One region of the Paenibacillus sp. Negev47 genome, then DNA from elsewhere that is predicted to be linked to it. Evidence: riboswitches for the same ligand, from Rfam matches in the RefSeq annotation. Region 1 holds a riboswitch; each other region holds the start of a gene.

Region 1 (4,329 bases):
ATGCCGCTAAGGCCGCACTAGCCAATTATAGCAAATGGTTTGGTCCATATCCTTACGCGACCTTATCCATCGTTGTTCCGCCCAAAACGGGGAACGGTGCCGGAGGTATGGAATATCCCACGCTAATCACAGCCTTTGGTGCGGATGATACCACGCCAGGCTATGACCTGGAACGTACCGTAGTTCACGAGATTGGACATCAATACTTCTACGGCATGGTTGCCAGTAACGAATTTGAAGAAGCTTGGCTGGATGAAGGGTTCACCTCTTATGCAGAAGACAAACTGATGGAGCAGGAATATGGACTGATCCCGAACCTGCCGGTACAATCGGGCCTGATTACGTCTCCTTCATCATTAACACAGGAATCCTGGAAGTTCGAGTCACAGAATGAGTACGCGGCCAATGTCTACACACGTGGCAAGCTTGTATTGCTCGGTATAGAACATCAAGTCGGTGCGAAAACAATGGAACGTATTCTCTCTACCTATGTGAAGAAGTACCGCTTCAAACACCCCACATCAGCTGATTTCCAGAAAGTTGTAGAGCAAGTAACCCGTACTTCCTGGTCTGATTATTTTAATCAATATATCTATGGTAACGGAATGGCTGATTTTGCTGTCGAGGATATTCATGTTACACCCGTGCAAAAAGACGGCCAAACATTGTACGAGTCTTCCGTGACGATCGTGAAAAAAGGCAGTGATTACAACGCCGTTCCTGTTCGCATTGCTTTTGAAGACGGGCATATCCTCACCAAGCAATGGAATGGCAAGGAAGATCGCATCACCTATAAATTAACTCACACATCCCCTGTCTCCTGGGCCATGACCGATCCTCTGTACACGATCGTGCTGGAGAACCGCCACATGAACAATTTCCTGAAATCCGGACTGGATGAGCCAACAAAATCCCGCTGGAGCATGAGTGTAACCAAACTAATAGAAGCCATATTCGGAGGTCTGTCATGGTGAGGTGGAAACGGTGAAAGCAAAAATACGCGAAGGCTGGTTTCTCGTCCGTCAGCATATGTTCATTGCAGCACTCTTATTTCTCTATCAGCTCATATGGGGATATTTCCTCTATCGAATGGTTCAATCAGCGGTCGTCCCACTGCTCCTGCGCTATCCTGACCCTGATGCCGGGGAGTTAAGTACGCTTTTGTTCAAAATGGAAAGCCAACTTAACCTGTCCACCCATCCGGAGGTTCATCGTTATCTGTGGATCCTGGGGGCTATGCTGCTGGTTCGCATGTTGATCAGCCCCCTCATTCAAGCAGGACTGCTCTACTCGCTTCAGCACTATAATAGTACTGAAGAGCGCATTCCATTCGTCCGCGGAATCAAAAATCTGTGGAAACCGATGCTGTTGCTCCACAGCATACGTACATTATTGATACTTCTACCCGCCTACTGGCTCATACCGAAGCTGTATTCAATTCTACTGGATGGATTTCATTCCCTTCAATTACTCTTGCCCGGCATACCTTATGTAGCTGCCTGGTTCATATATGGCTGGGTTATCCATCACGTCCTTCTCTACATGCAGTTCGGTATTTCCGCACCGGAGGGAGAAGGTGGCGCTCACGGCACACTCAAAGCACTCTGGATTGCACTACGACATCTCATCGCCGTGATTGGCATTGCACTGCTGCTGGGCGGAGTTCACCTGCTTATCTTCGGGGCGTTCACTTCAGCCTCATGGTTACTAACAGGACTCACCGGACTTATACTACAACAGACGTATCCTCTTGCCAGATGTCTAATGAGCCTGTGGAAAATATGCGCCCATTTTCGCTTATGGCAGTCCAAAACATCCAAAGGTTAGAGCAGATCGTTTAAAAATTGTTACCATCGCATGTTAAACTCATGGCCTAATAAGTACTTATAAATAGGCAAGCCTCAACCTTTCCCCGTCAAAGGTCGAGGTTTTTTTTGCTAAATTTATTGTTAAACGTTGCCAAACCGGTACACCTCTGTTACAATAATCGCAGTGAGTTTTTAGTAACAACTTTGTAATCTTTATATTCATATTTGTAACTACTTAAAATTAAATCGTCATTTCTTGATTTCGCAGGTGCATAACTAGCATAGCCAAATTCCTGGCACCTGGGAAGCGGGGGAACCAGTTATGGGTGAATTGATCTTGCTACAGAGGGATCATAGGGGACCTTCAACCGAATCCTTAAGCTAACCTCGCAGGCGTTGGAAGGGGTATCTCTCTTGTTCAAAAAGAAATTAACCGCAGCTGTACTTAGCCTCACATTTGCATTATCACTTGGTGCAGGCAGCGCATTCGCAGATTCAAAAATGGATACAGTAATTGATTCAGCAATGGGAACTACATACAAAAGCGGGGGAACAACGCTTAACGGCTTTGACTGCTCCGGGTTCACACGGTATGTATTCGACAAGTTGGGTATTGATTTGGCACGCCAATCCAGTTCCCAATTCGAAATGGGCGATTCCGTATCCCGCATGGAGATGAGAGCTGGCGATCTGGTATTCTTTAATACAACAGGTAAAGGCGTATCTCATGTAGGAATCTTTGTAGGGGATGGAAAGTTCGCACACTCCTCTTCTTCCAAAGGCGTTACGATCAGTGCATTGAGCGAAAACTACTGGGCCAATCGTTATGTTGGCGCTAAACGGATTATGAGCACGGACGCATATGAATCACTGGCCCTTGACTAGGGACAAGCTGGGCAACATGATGCTGTAACCATTAACCCTACTGGAACGAAGTAAGAAGTATAACAGAACCGCCCGGTACATTCTCCGCAGGAATGTATCCGGCGGTTTTTTTGTGCTTCATCCCCTGTTCACGTAGCAAGTAACACACGAGGCATATCCTGCGACATCAACAGCTTTACTTGGCGTTCGTTTGTCCGTGCCCTTATGATGTTTTTACCCATCCCGTTATAATATAAACGTAATTACCGGAACTTTTGTTTCATTTTTTTCCCAAAGTTGCAGACTTGCTAAAAGAACTGCTCTTTTGTAGAGTGGACAGAGGGTTTGGTGATGAATGAGAGGAGCGTGCAGATGTATGAATGAAGCCCCTGTGACGTTTCACGTTGTACCCATGCTAGAAGAACATGCGGAGTTTATCTGCAATTGGCAATACGAGCCGCCTTATAATATCTACAGCTGGCTCCCCTGGGAGCAGATGAAGGCACTTGAAGTGGAATTTGGGGATGCACAGCTACGGCAGGAACAATATGCGATTGTTCTAGATCAGAACGAACGCATATATGGATTTGTTCAATACTTCCCCCTTCAAGGGGTAACCCGGATTGGCCTCGGCATGCATCCAGAGCTGTGTGGTCAGGGTCAAGGGAAAGCTTTTGTCACCGCCATTGTACAGGAAGCCATTCGCCGAAACCGGACGAATGAGATTGACCTGGAAGTGCTGACTTGGAATGCCCGTGCCATTCAAGTCTATCTGAAGAGTGGATTTGTCATCCAGGATACATACGAACGACAGACCCCTACCGGCTTAATGCCCTTTCACTGCATGGTCTATGAAGGGCCTCGTGATTAGAATTCATTGCAAAACAACCAAATCTGCTCCTTGTTATGTGATTAGTTCAAAAAATTACCACAAAATGCTATGATGTGACTACAGGTTCCGTTATAATGATATGGATAGTTTCAGGTTAGATGATCTTTCATTCTGGAGGGGACATAAGGGATGCACAAATGGATCATGAGCGGGGTATTTTTTGCAGCATGCGCTTTAGCTATTGTTTTAATGTTTACGCTTCCAGGGAAAGAGGAAGTGGCTGAAGAAGCGAAACCAACCATGCCGGAAGTGACGATGGATGCAGGACAGGCTGAGGCACTGGTCAAAGCCAACTGTATTTCCTGTCACGGGGATCAGCTTCAGGGTGGCGTAGGTCCTGCTCTGGCAAACATCGGCAGCCAGGATGATCTGGAGAAGATCTATTCTACGATTATCAAAGGTAAAGGTGGCATGCCTGCCTTTAAGGGCAAACTGCAGGATGAAGAGATTGCCAATATCGCCATGTGGTTGTCAGAGAAGAAATAATCTCTGCACGCGCATAACGAAGAGGCCCTTAATCCCCCTTTGGGAGAGTAAGAGCCTCTTTGTTATGCAGATTATTGAGCTTCTGGCGCGTGCTCGGCCAGAAAGGCCTCGACTTCATGTGCGGACGGCATCCCGGACTGGGCGCCGAGCTTCGTCACGGATAACGCGGCCGCGCCCATGGCGAAGCCTACAGCCGCGTCCAAGGTCTCACCGCGCGCGAGGGCTACCGCCAGCGCGCCGTTGAAGCAATCGCCAGCGCCGGTCGTATCGACGGCGCTT
Region 2 (4,329 bases), 2.4 Mb from region 1:
GTTCTTTCTCGACTGATGAGTGCCCTCCTTCGGGAGTTTGCTGTTCTCATTGTTTGATTTAGTCGTGAGTTATATGTATGCAAAGGTTTTCCCATCTTAATCTAAAACAGGCGTACAGCGAAAAAAGTCTGCATGCATACAGGCTTTACTCGCGAATCCCTCTAAATTTTGTTGTATATCGGTCACTTTACAGATAAAGGAAAGGCTCTTTCCCCATCCCGAAACTTCCACACCACAACAAGAATACCTCGCGAGAGCATCTCATATCAGGCCGGCCACCACTTGCAGCACATCCATTTGCAGCTTCTGCTTCAACATATCTGCCCAATCTCTGACTGTTGTCAGTTCAATCTCGTAGATTCAGAGATATGGATATTGTTTTCCAATTTTTTTGCCAAAAACATCATGAATCTCAGCCTTTGGCAACGGACAGAATCAGCTTGGCTTTTCCATTCTGAGAATCTATGTCGATGACAATCGGAATAACTGGTACAGAGAAGTAGCCACAGCGAAAAGAGCGATTGAACAAGGTGCATTGGTATTTGCCTCACCGTGGAATCCTCCAAGTGATATGGTTGAGACCTTCAACCGAAACGGAGACACCAACGCCAAACGGCTGAAATACGACAAGTATGCTGCATATACCCAGCATCTTAACGATTTCGTTACCTACATGAAGGATAACGGCGTGAATCTGTATGCCATTTCAGTACAAAACGAGCCGGACTACGCTCATGACTGATGCAGCGATTCAATGGAATAGTATCTATTGCGCCACCACGGGCACCAAAAACGTGAAAATCCGTTATGCCCTGGAGAGCGGGACACGGAACCTCGACGTGTACGTTGTGAACGGAACCAAGTTAATTAGCAATGCTTCCTTCGCGTCGACAGGTGCTTGGTCGACGTGGGGCGAAAAACAATTCAGGTTCCGATGAATGAAGGCACGAACACGTTGAGACTGGTCACGACCGGGACGGAAGGACCGAATATTGATCGTATTCAAGTGTCGGCTCAGTAAACTATCGGACGAGACAACTTGTTTGGGACAATACAAAAAGGTTCCTCGAAGGTATTAGCCTAAGAGGAACCTTTTATTTATTTGATGCGGTCGAGAGGACTCGAACCTCCACGGGGGTTAGCCCACACGGACCTGAACCGTGCGCGTCTGCCAATTCCGCCACGACCGCATATTATATCTCCGTAAGCAATCTCGGCGACAAGAAATAATATATCATGCGGAATCTATCGTGTCAACAGTGAAAATAATAACAATAAAGCCCGAGCCAGACGTCCATGTCTGAGTCGGGCTTTACTTATAGTTACTAGGAATTGACGCAATGAAACCTGCGACTCCTTACTATTTACAGCTTGGAAGGCCAGTTACCGTACCATGCATAACCGCCTCTTCTTTCTTTATCAATATCACTTAGTTTGTATCTAACTACCCCGTCGCGACCAATAAAGATCGGTTTATCCGTTCCCACTTCGTAGAAGCGAGCCCAGATCGGTGCAGCTTTGGAATCAGCGATAATTTTGCTGTCTCCGTTTGCTCTTTCATACTTGTAACCCGTAATCTTCACTTTGTTAAACCACGCCTCGGCTCCTTTAATGGATGCCGTAATTTTGGCGTTAGCAGGTCTGGTTTTCAGGAATTTAACAATCGTTACACTCTCTGCAGCCGTCAGCGATGGTACTTCATAGATTCTTGCGCTTGCCGGTTTAAGGGAACTGGAATCATGTTGTTGTCCCCATGCTGTCAGCTTACCGCCTGAAACGACCTGTGTATTCAGAATCGCTTCTACACCTTTAGCAACTGAGTTCTTACTGCGATTGGCAAGGGCACTGTCGATAAACGAGAAGTCACCTTTACGCGTTGCTACTTCATCCAGCATGTACATGACGTTAATCATGGCATCATCATTATAAGTGATGTGTTTGTGATATCCGGAGCTTTGGTACACTTGCGGCCATCCACCGTTTGAATACTGCATATTAATCAAAAAATTGATTCCTTTAATTGCAGCCGCTGAGTAGCGCGGATCATTCGTCTTTTTGAATTCCTTCGCCAATCTTCTAATCTCTGAGTATGTAGCCTTGTTGTCAATCGTGGACTTCGCCCATTCTCCACTGGTTTGTTTATAATCCTTTCTCCAACCTCCATCTGGCAGCTGGTTCTTCAAAACATCGGAAATACTTGCTGTTGTACCTGATGCATCGGCAGCAGATACCGTTGCTACAGGGAGAACTGCCATTCCAACGGCTGAGAATACCATGGTACATGCTAGAACAAAAGTAACTATTTTTTTTGCTTTCAAAGATAACACTCTCCTATGTTCGTTTTAATAAATCTCCCACTTCTACCTAACTTAAGATTCGAACCCCAAACCTCCTTTATTTGAATTCATCGCACAATAAAATCAAATTCCATCCAATATGTGGATTGGATAAAACGATAATATGCAAAAAATCGATTTTTGTCAATATATGCAACTTAATCAATATAATCTCTTTAATTCTACATAACGGAATAGTTCTTTTAACTCATGACAAACTTATTTATTTGTCCAAAATCACCTTCAACGAATCAATAGTGACGTTTTTGTCATGAATGATACCCAAACTTGATCCCCTCTTTCATATAAAAACCGTAATTCCGATAACATTGGGGTAAAACGAAGGGTTTTAAATGGGTTTGACAATTACGCATTTATGCAATATAGTTTCAAATAGTTACAAAAACTTAATTATTCATTGCCGAGTTTCATGTTTGAAAACGGGGGAACCAATTTGGGTGAATTATTCTTATACATAGGAAATATAGGGAACCTTCTACCGAACCCTTAGCTAACTCCGTAGGCATCGAAGGGAGAACATTTATTTTGAAAAAACTGATTATCTCCATTTTTGGAGCAGCTGTACTATTTACATCCGGGGCAACAAGCACAGAGGCAAGCAGTATTAACTCCGTAGTGAACAACATGACAGGCATACCTTACAAGTGGGGTGGCACGACGCTGGCTGGCTTCGACTGTTCCGGGTTTATGAGATATCTTTTCAACAAATACAGCATTGAATTGCCACGTACTTCGCAGCAGCAAGCCAAGGCAGGTACTCCGGTATCCAAAAGTAACATTCGCACAGGTGATCTGGTGTTCTTCAATACGATGGGCAAAGGCATTTCACATACAGGTGTATATATCGGTGGCGGACAATTCGCTCATGCTTCCAGCAGTAAAGGGGTAAGCATCACCAAGTTGTCGAATCCTTATTTTAATGATCGTTACGTAACAGCACGTCGGGTGACTGGACAGTTTATGTACGATAAAATGTTAGGGAAAATGTAGGTATGATATAGAAAGAGGAGGCTCCGGATCACCCGGAACCTCCTCTTTTGTTTAGCTAGTCATGTATGGACCAATCCTTGTACTACCTTACCTGTATTTAATGCAACGCCTTCTGCACTCGCATTGCGCCTTGAGACAGCGCATGTCCGCCTCCGACAGCTCCAGCAACTGCAACGGTCTCCATGATCTCCTGATCTGTAGCACCCTTCGCACGGGCTTCTTCCACATGATAGAAGGTACATACCTCATTGTTAGCAAATAGGCCAATTCCGAGCGCAATGAGCTGTTTCGTCTTCGCATCAATTACGCCAGGCTGAAAACATTCTCCGGTAAACTCATGATACGACTTCACCACACCTGGCAGCACGTCGCTTAATGCTCCAATCTGATCCTTGTAGGCATGAACTTTATCATTCATCAATGTCATTTGCAGCACATCCTCTCGGCTATAGTTACAGATTTCCTCACTGTACCTATCTTCTCACCCGAGTAAGTCATTTATGCCAAGAAATCATGGTAATTGCAAACAATTAAATGTTCATGTTCTAGCGAAATTATACGGTTACTCACTAAGTAAACTTTGGCGCGGCTCGCTGAACAACTGATATCGGTAATTGCGATCCAGCTTAACAACACGTCGATTCCGACGACGGATAAGTACCTGCTCACCATCCCAGGCAACCACAATCCCGGTTACATCGTTAGTTTCCAGCTCGTCCCTCACTACTCTTACTTTCTCACCTGACAGACGCAGAGCGTCCAGTTCTGAATCACTGATCATGTTCATGGCTCCTATATTCCAAATTTATTTACAAAAAGAGACCTAAAATGAAATGTCATTTAGGTCTCACGTGACTGTATTGGACTGTCATGTCATTCGAAATTATGTCCCGACTGAAAGTTACCGCTGCGCGTGCTCTTTGCTGTCGTTCTTCTCGAACCAAAAATCAAGCACTTTGGCGGACATCACACGTTCTTCAAG
Region 3 (4,329 bases), 1.8 Mb from region 1:
CGAAGATCTGTTCGAGCTGGCTGAGATCAATCCAGGGGTGCAGAGCGCGTGCAAGTCTGATCAATCGTTTACCCATAACAGCAGCTTGTTCTCTGAGTTCTCCAGGAGTTCGCTGAACATGGACGAGCTTGTCGATCAGAGCTATCCGCCATGTATCCTTGTGATCTGCTGCGGTATAGATGCCTTTGATGGCCATGCCTTCAAGACGAACGATACTGGGATGCAACTGACAACGCATGAATGATTCGAGATCTTCAACATTACGAATGGTACCCTCCTTGATATGGATATCCATGCCGAAGGAATGGGTGAACCCTCCAACCTGAATAGAGGAATCAAGCAGATTGACATAATCGAGCAGCTTATTCCCACGGTTCACAATCATTCGCCTCCTGTGTTCGTTAAATGTCACTTAAAGTAACATTTATATTCCTTTTTGTTTGCTTTGTGTTTGAAAATCCGAATTATATGATAGTTATCTTCCCATAAATGTCCGCTTTTTGTCAATAGAATCCTTGGAATTTATTGTTTTAAAAATGATAAATCATATATTGTGTTATTTAATGTATCATTTTAAGTTAGGTATTCACAGGGTATAGGGGAAGATTATATATTACTATATATAAATGATTACACAGATCGGCTCTATCCGGAAAAGAGGGGATCAAAACTAATGATATGCAGTTCATGACTAAACATGACGAGAATATGCGATTTTTGAGGAAAATGCCTGGCTGAAAAAGAAGCATTAAAAAATACTTTACTTTTAGATCTAAACCCGGTATAATCAATTCTGTTGCCGATTATTTACGACATGCGGTCGTGGTGGAATGGCAGACACGCTATCTTGAGGGGGTAGTGGGCGTATGCCCGTGGAGGTTCGAGTCCTCTCGACCGCATCATATGAACGATTAAGAAGAAGCTTTCCTTTATTGGAAAGCTTCTTCTTTTTGTCTTTTCGACCATTATGACATCAAGTTAGAAAAAAGGCCATCCATTACCGAGGCGATCGTGCTTACCTTCCGGTTACGGGTGGCCTATGTATTATTTTTGAAGCAAGTTCTTGATATCTTCTTCAATCTTGTCGGGTGTTGTTTTGGGAGCATAACGTTTCAGTACCTGTCCGTTCTGATCCACAAGGAATTTGGTGAAATTCCATTTGATTGCTTTGGAGCCGAGCAGGCCAGGAGCTTCCTTGCTTAGATGCTGGAAGAGAGGATGAGCGCTTGAGCCGTTCACATCAATTTTCTCGAACATAGGGAAGCTCACGCCATAATTCATCTGACAGAACTCTGCAATGTCGTCCGAAGAGCCTTTTTCCTGTGCAAATTGGTTGCTTGGAAAACCCAGAACTTCAAACGGAGCATCCTGAAACTTGTCTTGTAGTTCTTGCAGACCTTTGAATTGAGGAGTGAGGCCACATGAGCTAGCCGTATTCACAATCAGTAGCACTTTGTCACGGTAGTCGGACATTTCAACTTCTTGACCGCGAAGAGTATTCACTTTGTAATCGTAGATTGTCATCTAAATCGCCTCCATTATATAATCTTATACCCCTTATTATATTGGTTGCAATTAAATAATACAAAACTAATATGGTGTTAAAAGAATCAAAACAGGCAAGTTGTGCAGAATACGTGAATGAATTGCGATGTGATTTTCGTCAGAGTGAGAATTAGATAGACTTGAAGAGATAGATAGAGTATAACCTTGTTGTAAGCGCTATTATGTATGGGTATTGGCGAAAATCTGCCGATTCGGTGATCTGTGCGGACTTTACACCGTCATGGCGCGGGTGTATGATTCATAACGTAATTTCAATTTAAACTAAATTGTACTTGAAAAACGAAACAAACGATAATATCGCTCGATCTTACTTTAAGATATACGAACGATGTTTTAATCGCTGAGTTTCCATTCATTGATGAGTGGGAAACGGGGGAACCAACGGAATGCGCTGTCCAGGACAGTGGGCATTCATGGGGTGAATTTTCCGGTGACAGCCGGAAATAGGGCGACTCTCGCGCCCGAATCCGTCAGCTAACCTCGTAAGCGTTAAAGGGAGAGGCAACAAGCCGTACGCTGGTTCATGGTGTTTTCGCCATGGATTATTTAAGAAGCGTTCGGGAGGCCTTGGTCCCCCACGCTTCTTTTTTGTTGTCTTTTCACGCCAAGGGAGGAACGAATGATGGATACTGAGATGATCTTAGTGACTGCTCCAAATGAAGCAGGACGCAAATTTATCAAATTGCTAATGTACAAAAAAATGCCGTTTGCCGTTCTAACCAACAGTGCAGGGGAAGAGCGTAGACTCCGTAGAATCGGGGTAGAGCATGTCATTCGCATGAACACGGCTGCAGCTCAAAAATGGTTTTTGCCGCAGGGCAGCGTAGGCAATGTGTTTATTTTCGAAAACAGCCTGAATCTGACCTGTCGTTATTTGCAAATCTGCCGTTCATGGACATCGAAGTCCCTGTGCGTCATTACGGAACAGAGTCATCCAAAGGGCATCTATCGGGGGATGGGCGCAGACCGAATTGTATATTCACTCAATGGGGAAGTCGGCTTTCTCCTGAATGGTTAGTGCGCTAGCTTGATAGCTTGTGATTGCTCCGGTGTAAGGGGCCTGTTATAATTGAATATATCAATAAACGGAAATTTGAGGAGACTCATGCTTGATGGTGGGTCTTCTTTTTTATGGTTTTTAGAGGTAGTTCAAAAAGTCCGCTTTTGATTACGAAGGATGCCTGGCGGCATCCTCAGCATCGAATATGAAATTCAGCCGAATAAGAATATGCTTACGAAGTATGTTTCCTTCGGAAACACTGTAGTTGCTCACGTAGTTTTCCCTACGCTCCGCTACTCCATTTCTAGCTTCATTCCATCTTCTCGGTACTGAAAACCAGACTTTTTGAACACGACTTTTAAATTAGGATCAGGAATCGCCTGTGGCTTACAAGGAGGAATTGGCGTGCCGGATGTAGGTGGAATAAAGTGGTTGTTTTTTGATGTTGGAGATACGCTGGTGGACGAATGGGAGCCGGTTGATGATATTATCGGACAGTTCGTCCGTGAAGCATGCGCTTTGGGGTATCCGGTGCAGATTGAGGCGGTACGAGAACTGTTCACGAACTGTTACCAGAATTATGAGCAATGGCCTATGAGAGTGGCTATTCGAACATTCATTGGAGACGAGAAGCACCAAAAACAGATTCAGGACAAGCTGAAGTTTCAAAAAGATCTTGAACGTCCTTTTCCTTCAGCGGATTCGGTTCTTGAGCACTTGTCGAAGCATTATCGCATTGGCATTATTGCCAATCAAAGTCCTGGAACGGAAGAGAGACTGGAGAGCTACGGGTTGCGGAAGTATGTTGATGTTCTGGCCTGTTCGGCTGAAGAAGGGGTGTCCAAGCCAGACCCTGAGTTATACGCTGTAGCCTTGAAGCAGGCCGGTTGTGAACCAGAGGAAGCCGTCATGATCGGGGATCGGATCGATAACGACATTATTCCTGCTCGGAAGCTGGGCATGCGTACGATACGGATTATGCAGGGTTACGGGAGATTCCAGCCGGAACTATCGGATGACGAACGTGCAGATTGGACTGTTGATTCATTGGATAAGCTCCTGCCGTTATTGGTGCCAAACCAGGATTAGATGATTGCGTACGAGAGATTCTACTATAAATGAAAACACGTTGCTGTATAGCAACAATAAAGGCTGATCAACTTGGGTATAGAATACCGGAGTCGATCAGCCTTTTTAATATTTAGTCATTTAGAATGAGATTAGAACAACCGGATCGTCTGAATGATCAGATATACATTTAGCACAACGATAATAGCGGCAATGACCCATGAGATGATTTTGAGCCATAATTTGTTGGCGAATGCACCCATGCTTTTTTTATCACTCGTGAACATCACCAGGGGGATGACAGCAAAAGGTAATTGAAGAGACAGCACGACCTGGCTCAAAATGAGCAGTTCTTCTGTGCCATGTTCTCCTGCGATGGCTGTAACAATTACAGCAGGGATGATGGCGATCAGACGTGTGACCAGTCTACGCAGCCATGCTGGAATTCGAATATTCAGGAAACCTTCCATGACAATCTGCCCAGCGAGTGTACCTGTAAGAGTAGAGTTCTGACCTGATGCCAACAGCGCCACACCGAAAAGGATACTTGCAACAGTAGTACCTAATAGAGGTGTCAGCAGATGATAGGCATCAGCGATCTCCGCAACCTGCGTCATGCCGGCACTGTGGAATACAGCGGCAGATACAATCAGAATGGCCGCATTGATGAACAGAGCCAGTGTCAGCGCGATTGT
Region 4 (4,329 bases), 2.6 Mb from region 1:
ATTGGCACCAATATATGATGAAATGGCTTTAAAACGGGAAGCATATTGATCAATAACCGTCAGGATCTGTGATTTGTTAGATGTCATTAGTAAACTCCTTATGCAAAAATGAAAATAATTCATTGATTATATCATGTTTGCTTCATTTTTTCAGAAACAAGTCAAGATTTGTAATGTCAAAATGCATTGCATAATCATGCATTGTACTTTATAATGACTCAGTCATCAACATGAGAAGCATACAAAGTATTGTAAGGGGAGAGAACAAGGTTGAAATTGATAAGTCGTTACACTATGATGCTGTTGACCTTTGTCGTTCTGCTGACGACTGCCGTTCCTGTGGCACTTGCAAGTGGGACTACAGACAATTCAAGCAGTAAAAAGCTGGTGCTGGGTACAAGTGCCGATTTTGCACCCTATGAATTCCATAAAGTGATCGATGGCAAAGATCAAATCGTTGGTTTTGATATTGCCATTGCCAAAGAGATTGCCAAAGACCTTGGCGCTGAGCTTGTCATTGAAGATATGGGCTTCGACGGACTCCTGCCTGCATTGCAGAGCGGTCGTGTGGATCTGGTCATCTCGGGAATGACACCAACCGATGAACGGAAGCAAAGTATTGATTTTTCCGACACCTATTACAAGTCCAAACAAGTAATCATGGTTCGCAGTGCGGATAAAGACAAATATCCGACGATGGCAGAACTGGAAAACGAAAAAATTGGGGTGCAAAAGGGCTCCATTCAAGAGACGATTGGACAGAATATTCCAGGGGCGAAGATTACTGCGCTCGATAAAATATCTGATATTGTGTTGCAGTTACAGACCAATCGTGTAAATGCAGCCATTGTTGAAGATACCGTTGCTGCGGGATATCTGGACGATGTGATTGCTCTTGCTCCTGCTGTGCCTGATGAAGAGCAGGTAGAAGCAGCAATTGGAATCCGTAAAGGGAATACAGAGTTGCTAAGTGCGGTAAATGGAACGCTCGAGCGCTTGAAAAGTGAAAATAAGATCGAACAAATGGTCACAGACGCCAGTCTCCTGATGGCTGATAAAGTGAACAAATCACAAAATATATTTGAAGTGTTCTGGCAATACAAGAGCTTCTATGCAACAGGTGTAGGATACACGCTCCTGTTATCTGCACTTGGTGTAATATTTGGGGTGATCATCGGATTGATCATCTGTTTGTTCCGTCTGCATGATGTAGCCATTCTGCGTTGGATTGGAACAGCGTATGTCGAAGTCATTCGTGGTACTCCGATGCTAGTGCAATTGATGATTATCTATTACGGATTGGCCCTGACATTTGGTATTAATTTTAGTCCCCTTCAGGCAGGTATTATCACACTTTCTATTAATAGTGGTGCCTACCTTGCGGAAATTTTCCGTGCAGGTATTCAAGGGGTGGATCGTGGTCAATTGGAAGCAGCTCGCTCCCTCGGAATGGGCAGAGGTGCAGCCATGCGCTACATCATTTTGCCACAGGCTTTCAAGGCCGTATTGCCGGCAATTGGTAATGAATTCGTGACGATCATCAAGGAATCCTCCATTATCTCTGTTATCGGTATGGTGGATATTATGTATCAGGCAAGTGTGGTCAAAAACATTACGTATCAAGGATTGAGTCCGTTTCTCATTGCGGCAGCCATTTACTTTGTATTGACGTTCATTTTGTCCAAGCTGCTGGGACGACTGGAAAGGAAGTTGAGTGCAAGTGATAGACGTTAGACAATTACACAAATCTTATGGAAATAACGATGTGCTTAAGGGCATTAACGTGACGATTGGCAAAGGCGAGGTTGTCGTGGTTATCGGTCCTTCCGGTTCGGGTAAAAGTACATTCTTGCGTTGTCTGAACCTGCTGGAACAGCCTACCTCGGGAGAGATAGATTTTGAAGGCGTGTCAATCACCGATCCGAAGCACAACATCAATGCGACTCGTGAAAAAATGGGGATGGTGTTCCAGCATTTCAACCTGTTCCCACACAAAACGGTACAGCAAAACATTACGATTGCTCCAATTAAAGTGAAGAAGCAATCCACGCAGGAAGCGGAGAAAATTGCTGCTGATCTGCTTAACACTGTGGGCTTGTACGATAAAAAAGATACATTCCCGAATCAGCTGTCCGGTGGACAGAAGCAGCGGATCGCCATTGCAAGAGCATTGGCCATGCAGCCGCATGTAATGCTGTTTGACGAGCCAACTTCGGCTCTCGACCCCGAGATGGTCGGTGAAGTACTCGATGTCATGAAACGTCTTGCAGAAGGCGGGATGACCATGGTCATCGTGACGCATGAGATGGGTTTTGCACGTGAAGTGGGAGACCGGATCTTGTTCATGGATGGCGGGGTTATTGTGGAAGAAGGAACACCAGATGAGGTGTTCGGAGCACCCAAAAATCCACGGACACGTGATTTTCTTGCTAAGGTACTCTAAATTCACAGATCAAATAGCGTTGCTGACTTTATGTCGGTAACGCTATTTTTTATGCGTAATAAACATTAATAGAGTCGAAAAGTAACTTTTCTGTAACTTAATCTTAAGGAATCGATGCATCTGCCATTTCGTGATTATCCAGTATTCTTACAGATGATGATGCGCTGAAAATCATTTGGTAAGAATTACTACAAGTTCAGGTTACAAAATTGTGATATATTGAACTCTGCCGAAACTTCCGGACAGGGAGTGCGGGGATGTAACGATGCAGATTGTGCAGGGGAAGATCGATAGCACACTGCTTGGGGTGAATTAGGGGTACATAATGTTTCAGATGTAACGAAGAACCTATAGGGTGGGCTCCTCATCCGAATCCGACAACTAACTTCGCAGGCACAATGAGGGAGGAAGACCATGATTAACAAGAAACGTATAGCCAAAACAGCAGTAGCATTATTGACAACAGCAATGCTTATTCAAGCCGTTCCGGCTCACGCAGATTCAGTTCATGTGGCCAAAGAGGGAGATACCTTCTACACCTTATCGAAACAATATGGAGTAGCACTTAACACGTTGGTTAAAGCAAATAACGACATTTCGCCTTACAACATTTATGGTGGTTTGAAAATTACAATCCCCGGCAAAGCAAACAAAGTTGCTGCTGCCGCTACGGAAAGCAAGGCTCAAGCGAAGACGGTTACCACAGCAAGCTTGGACGTTAACGCAGATAACAAAGTGGTTCAAGCCTGGGGCAAAACGTTTGATTACAGTAAAGCAGTCAATGTGAAAGCAACGGCATACTCTGCAGATCCGTCCGAAAATGGAGGATGGGGTGCTGTGGATTACTTCGGTAATGATCTTGAACTGGGTACGATTGCAGTTGATCCAAGTGTGATTCCACTCGGAACCAAAGTATTGGTCACAGGTCACAGCCATCCGGGATTGCCCAAACAGGCTTTTGTAGCCACAGCACGTGATGTTGGCGGTGCAATCAAGGGTCACCGGATTGATATCTTCATTCCTGGTAGCAAGCAGTCCGTAAGCAAATTTGGTTTTCAGGATATCGAGCTCTACATTCTGAAGTAGACATCAAACTACATCTAATGAATTCAAACAGGGTGTCTGTCAGTCGCTAACTTGCGATTGAACAGGCACCCTTTTAACATTCGCAATCATTTCCTTTTACGGATCATGGACACCCTAATCTTTGGCCTTAGGCAATCCCAACATTTCGTCCAATGTGACGAGTTCATATCCGCGGTTACGCAGTTCCTCAATGACTTCGGGCAAAGCCTCAATCGTGCCGTTCAGGTTAGAGCCCACACCGCCTCCTGCATGCTGCAGAACGATGGAACCAGGTTTCACGGCAGATAGGATATTTTCTTTCACCTTTTCTTTGGAGAGGCCTTTCCAGTCCAGGGAGTCAACATTCCAGTTCACAATGCTATAATGCTGTCTGGCAGCCCATTTCAGCTGTTCCTCATTAATGTCTCCGTAAGGTGGCCGTATCATTTTAGGGGTATATCCCGTGAGGTGGTGAATAATATCCCCGGTATGTAAAATTTGTTTGCGAAAGGCATTCATCGACAGCTTACTGAATTCCGGATGATTATAGCTGTGATTGCCAACGATATGTCCTTCCTTAACCATGCGTTTCACCAGATCCGGATGTTTCTCAGCACGACTACCCACGATGAAGAATGTAGCTCTGACTTTGTATTTTTTCAATACATCCAGCACTTGCGGAGTAAATCGTGGATCGGGCACATCATCAAAAGTCAGGGCAACCTGCTTGGTTGAAGGACCATTGGTTTTGAACGTATCGGCATATTTTTGACGTAATTGTCCCAATGTCAGTTGCTCTTCTTCCGCGGAATCTGAACCTG

The links. Region 1 has a riboswitch for cyclic di-AMP ahead of AC4G47_RS00540 (C40 family peptidase). Riboswitches for the same ligand answer to the same signal wherever they lie in the genome.
Region 2: another riboswitch for cyclic di-AMP. It lies ahead of AC4G47_RS20180 (C40 family peptidase); the one in region 1 lies ahead of AC4G47_RS00540 (C40 family peptidase).
Region 3: another riboswitch for cyclic di-AMP. It lies ahead of AC4G47_RS23215 (HAD family hydrolase); the one in region 1 lies ahead of AC4G47_RS00540 (C40 family peptidase).
Region 4: another riboswitch for cyclic di-AMP. It lies ahead of AC4G47_RS12395 (3D domain-containing protein); the one in region 1 lies ahead of AC4G47_RS00540 (C40 family peptidase).

Annotation. Positions count from the first base shown of each region.
Region 1 covers NZ_CM177754.1:109,827-114,155, reverse strand. Annotated here, with positions in the region: gene AC4G47_RS00550 (M1 family metallopeptidase) at 1-974, shown strand, start outside; gene AC4G47_RS00545 (hypothetical protein) at 985-1,827, shown strand; cyclic di-AMP (ydaO/yuaA leader) riboswitch at 2,082-2,219, shown strand; gene AC4G47_RS00540 (C40 family peptidase) at 2,223-2,693, shown strand; gene AC4G47_RS00535 (GNAT family N-acetyltransferase) at 3,049-3,543, shown strand; gene AC4G47_RS00530 (c-type cytochrome) at 3,694-4,050, shown strand; gene rbsK (ribokinase) at 4,122-4,329, opposite strand, start outside.
Region 2 covers NZ_CM177754.1:4,518,403-4,522,731, forward strand. Annotated here, with positions in the region: partial or broken gene AC4G47_RS20160 (glucuronoxylanase) at 413-739, shown strand; gene AC4G47_RS20165 (carbohydrate-binding protein) at 735-938, shown strand; tRNA gene AC4G47_RS20170 (tRNA-Leu) at 1,107-1,190, opposite strand; gene pelA (pectate lyase) at 1,365-2,318, opposite strand; cyclic di-AMP (ydaO/yuaA leader) riboswitch at 2,746-2,877, shown strand; gene AC4G47_RS20180 (C40 family peptidase) at 2,883-3,347, shown strand; gene AC4G47_RS20185 (carboxymuconolactone decarboxylase family protein) at 3,445-3,774, opposite strand; gene AC4G47_RS20190 (hypothetical protein) at 3,910-4,128, opposite strand; gene AC4G47_RS20195 (hypothetical protein) at 4,249-4,329, opposite strand, start outside.
Region 3 covers NZ_CM177754.1:5,129,820-5,134,148, reverse strand. Annotated here, with positions in the region: gene AC4G47_RS23230 (urease accessory protein UreF) at 1-379, opposite strand, end outside; tRNA gene AC4G47_RS23225 (tRNA-Leu) at 817-899, shown strand; gene AC4G47_RS23220 (glutathione peroxidase) at 1,045-1,524, opposite strand; cyclic di-AMP (ydaO/yuaA leader) riboswitch at 1,895-2,070, shown strand; gene AC4G47_RS23215 (HAD family hydrolase) at 2,186-2,584, shown strand; gene AC4G47_RS23210 (HAD family hydrolase) at 2,972-3,655, shown strand; gene AC4G47_RS23205 (Nramp family divalent metal transporter) at 3,787-4,329, opposite strand, start outside.
Region 4 covers NZ_CM177754.1:2,690,799-2,695,127, forward strand. Annotated here, with positions in the region: gene AC4G47_RS12380 (M20 family metallopeptidase) at 1-87, opposite strand, end outside; gene AC4G47_RS12385 (ABC transporter substrate-binding protein/permease) at 298-1,734, shown strand; gene AC4G47_RS12390 (amino acid ABC transporter ATP-binding protein) at 1,721-2,443, shown strand; cyclic di-AMP (ydaO/yuaA leader) riboswitch at 2,661-2,855, shown strand; gene AC4G47_RS12395 (3D domain-containing protein) at 2,858-3,529, shown strand; gene AC4G47_RS12400 (polysaccharide deacetylase family protein) at 3,644-4,329, opposite strand, start outside.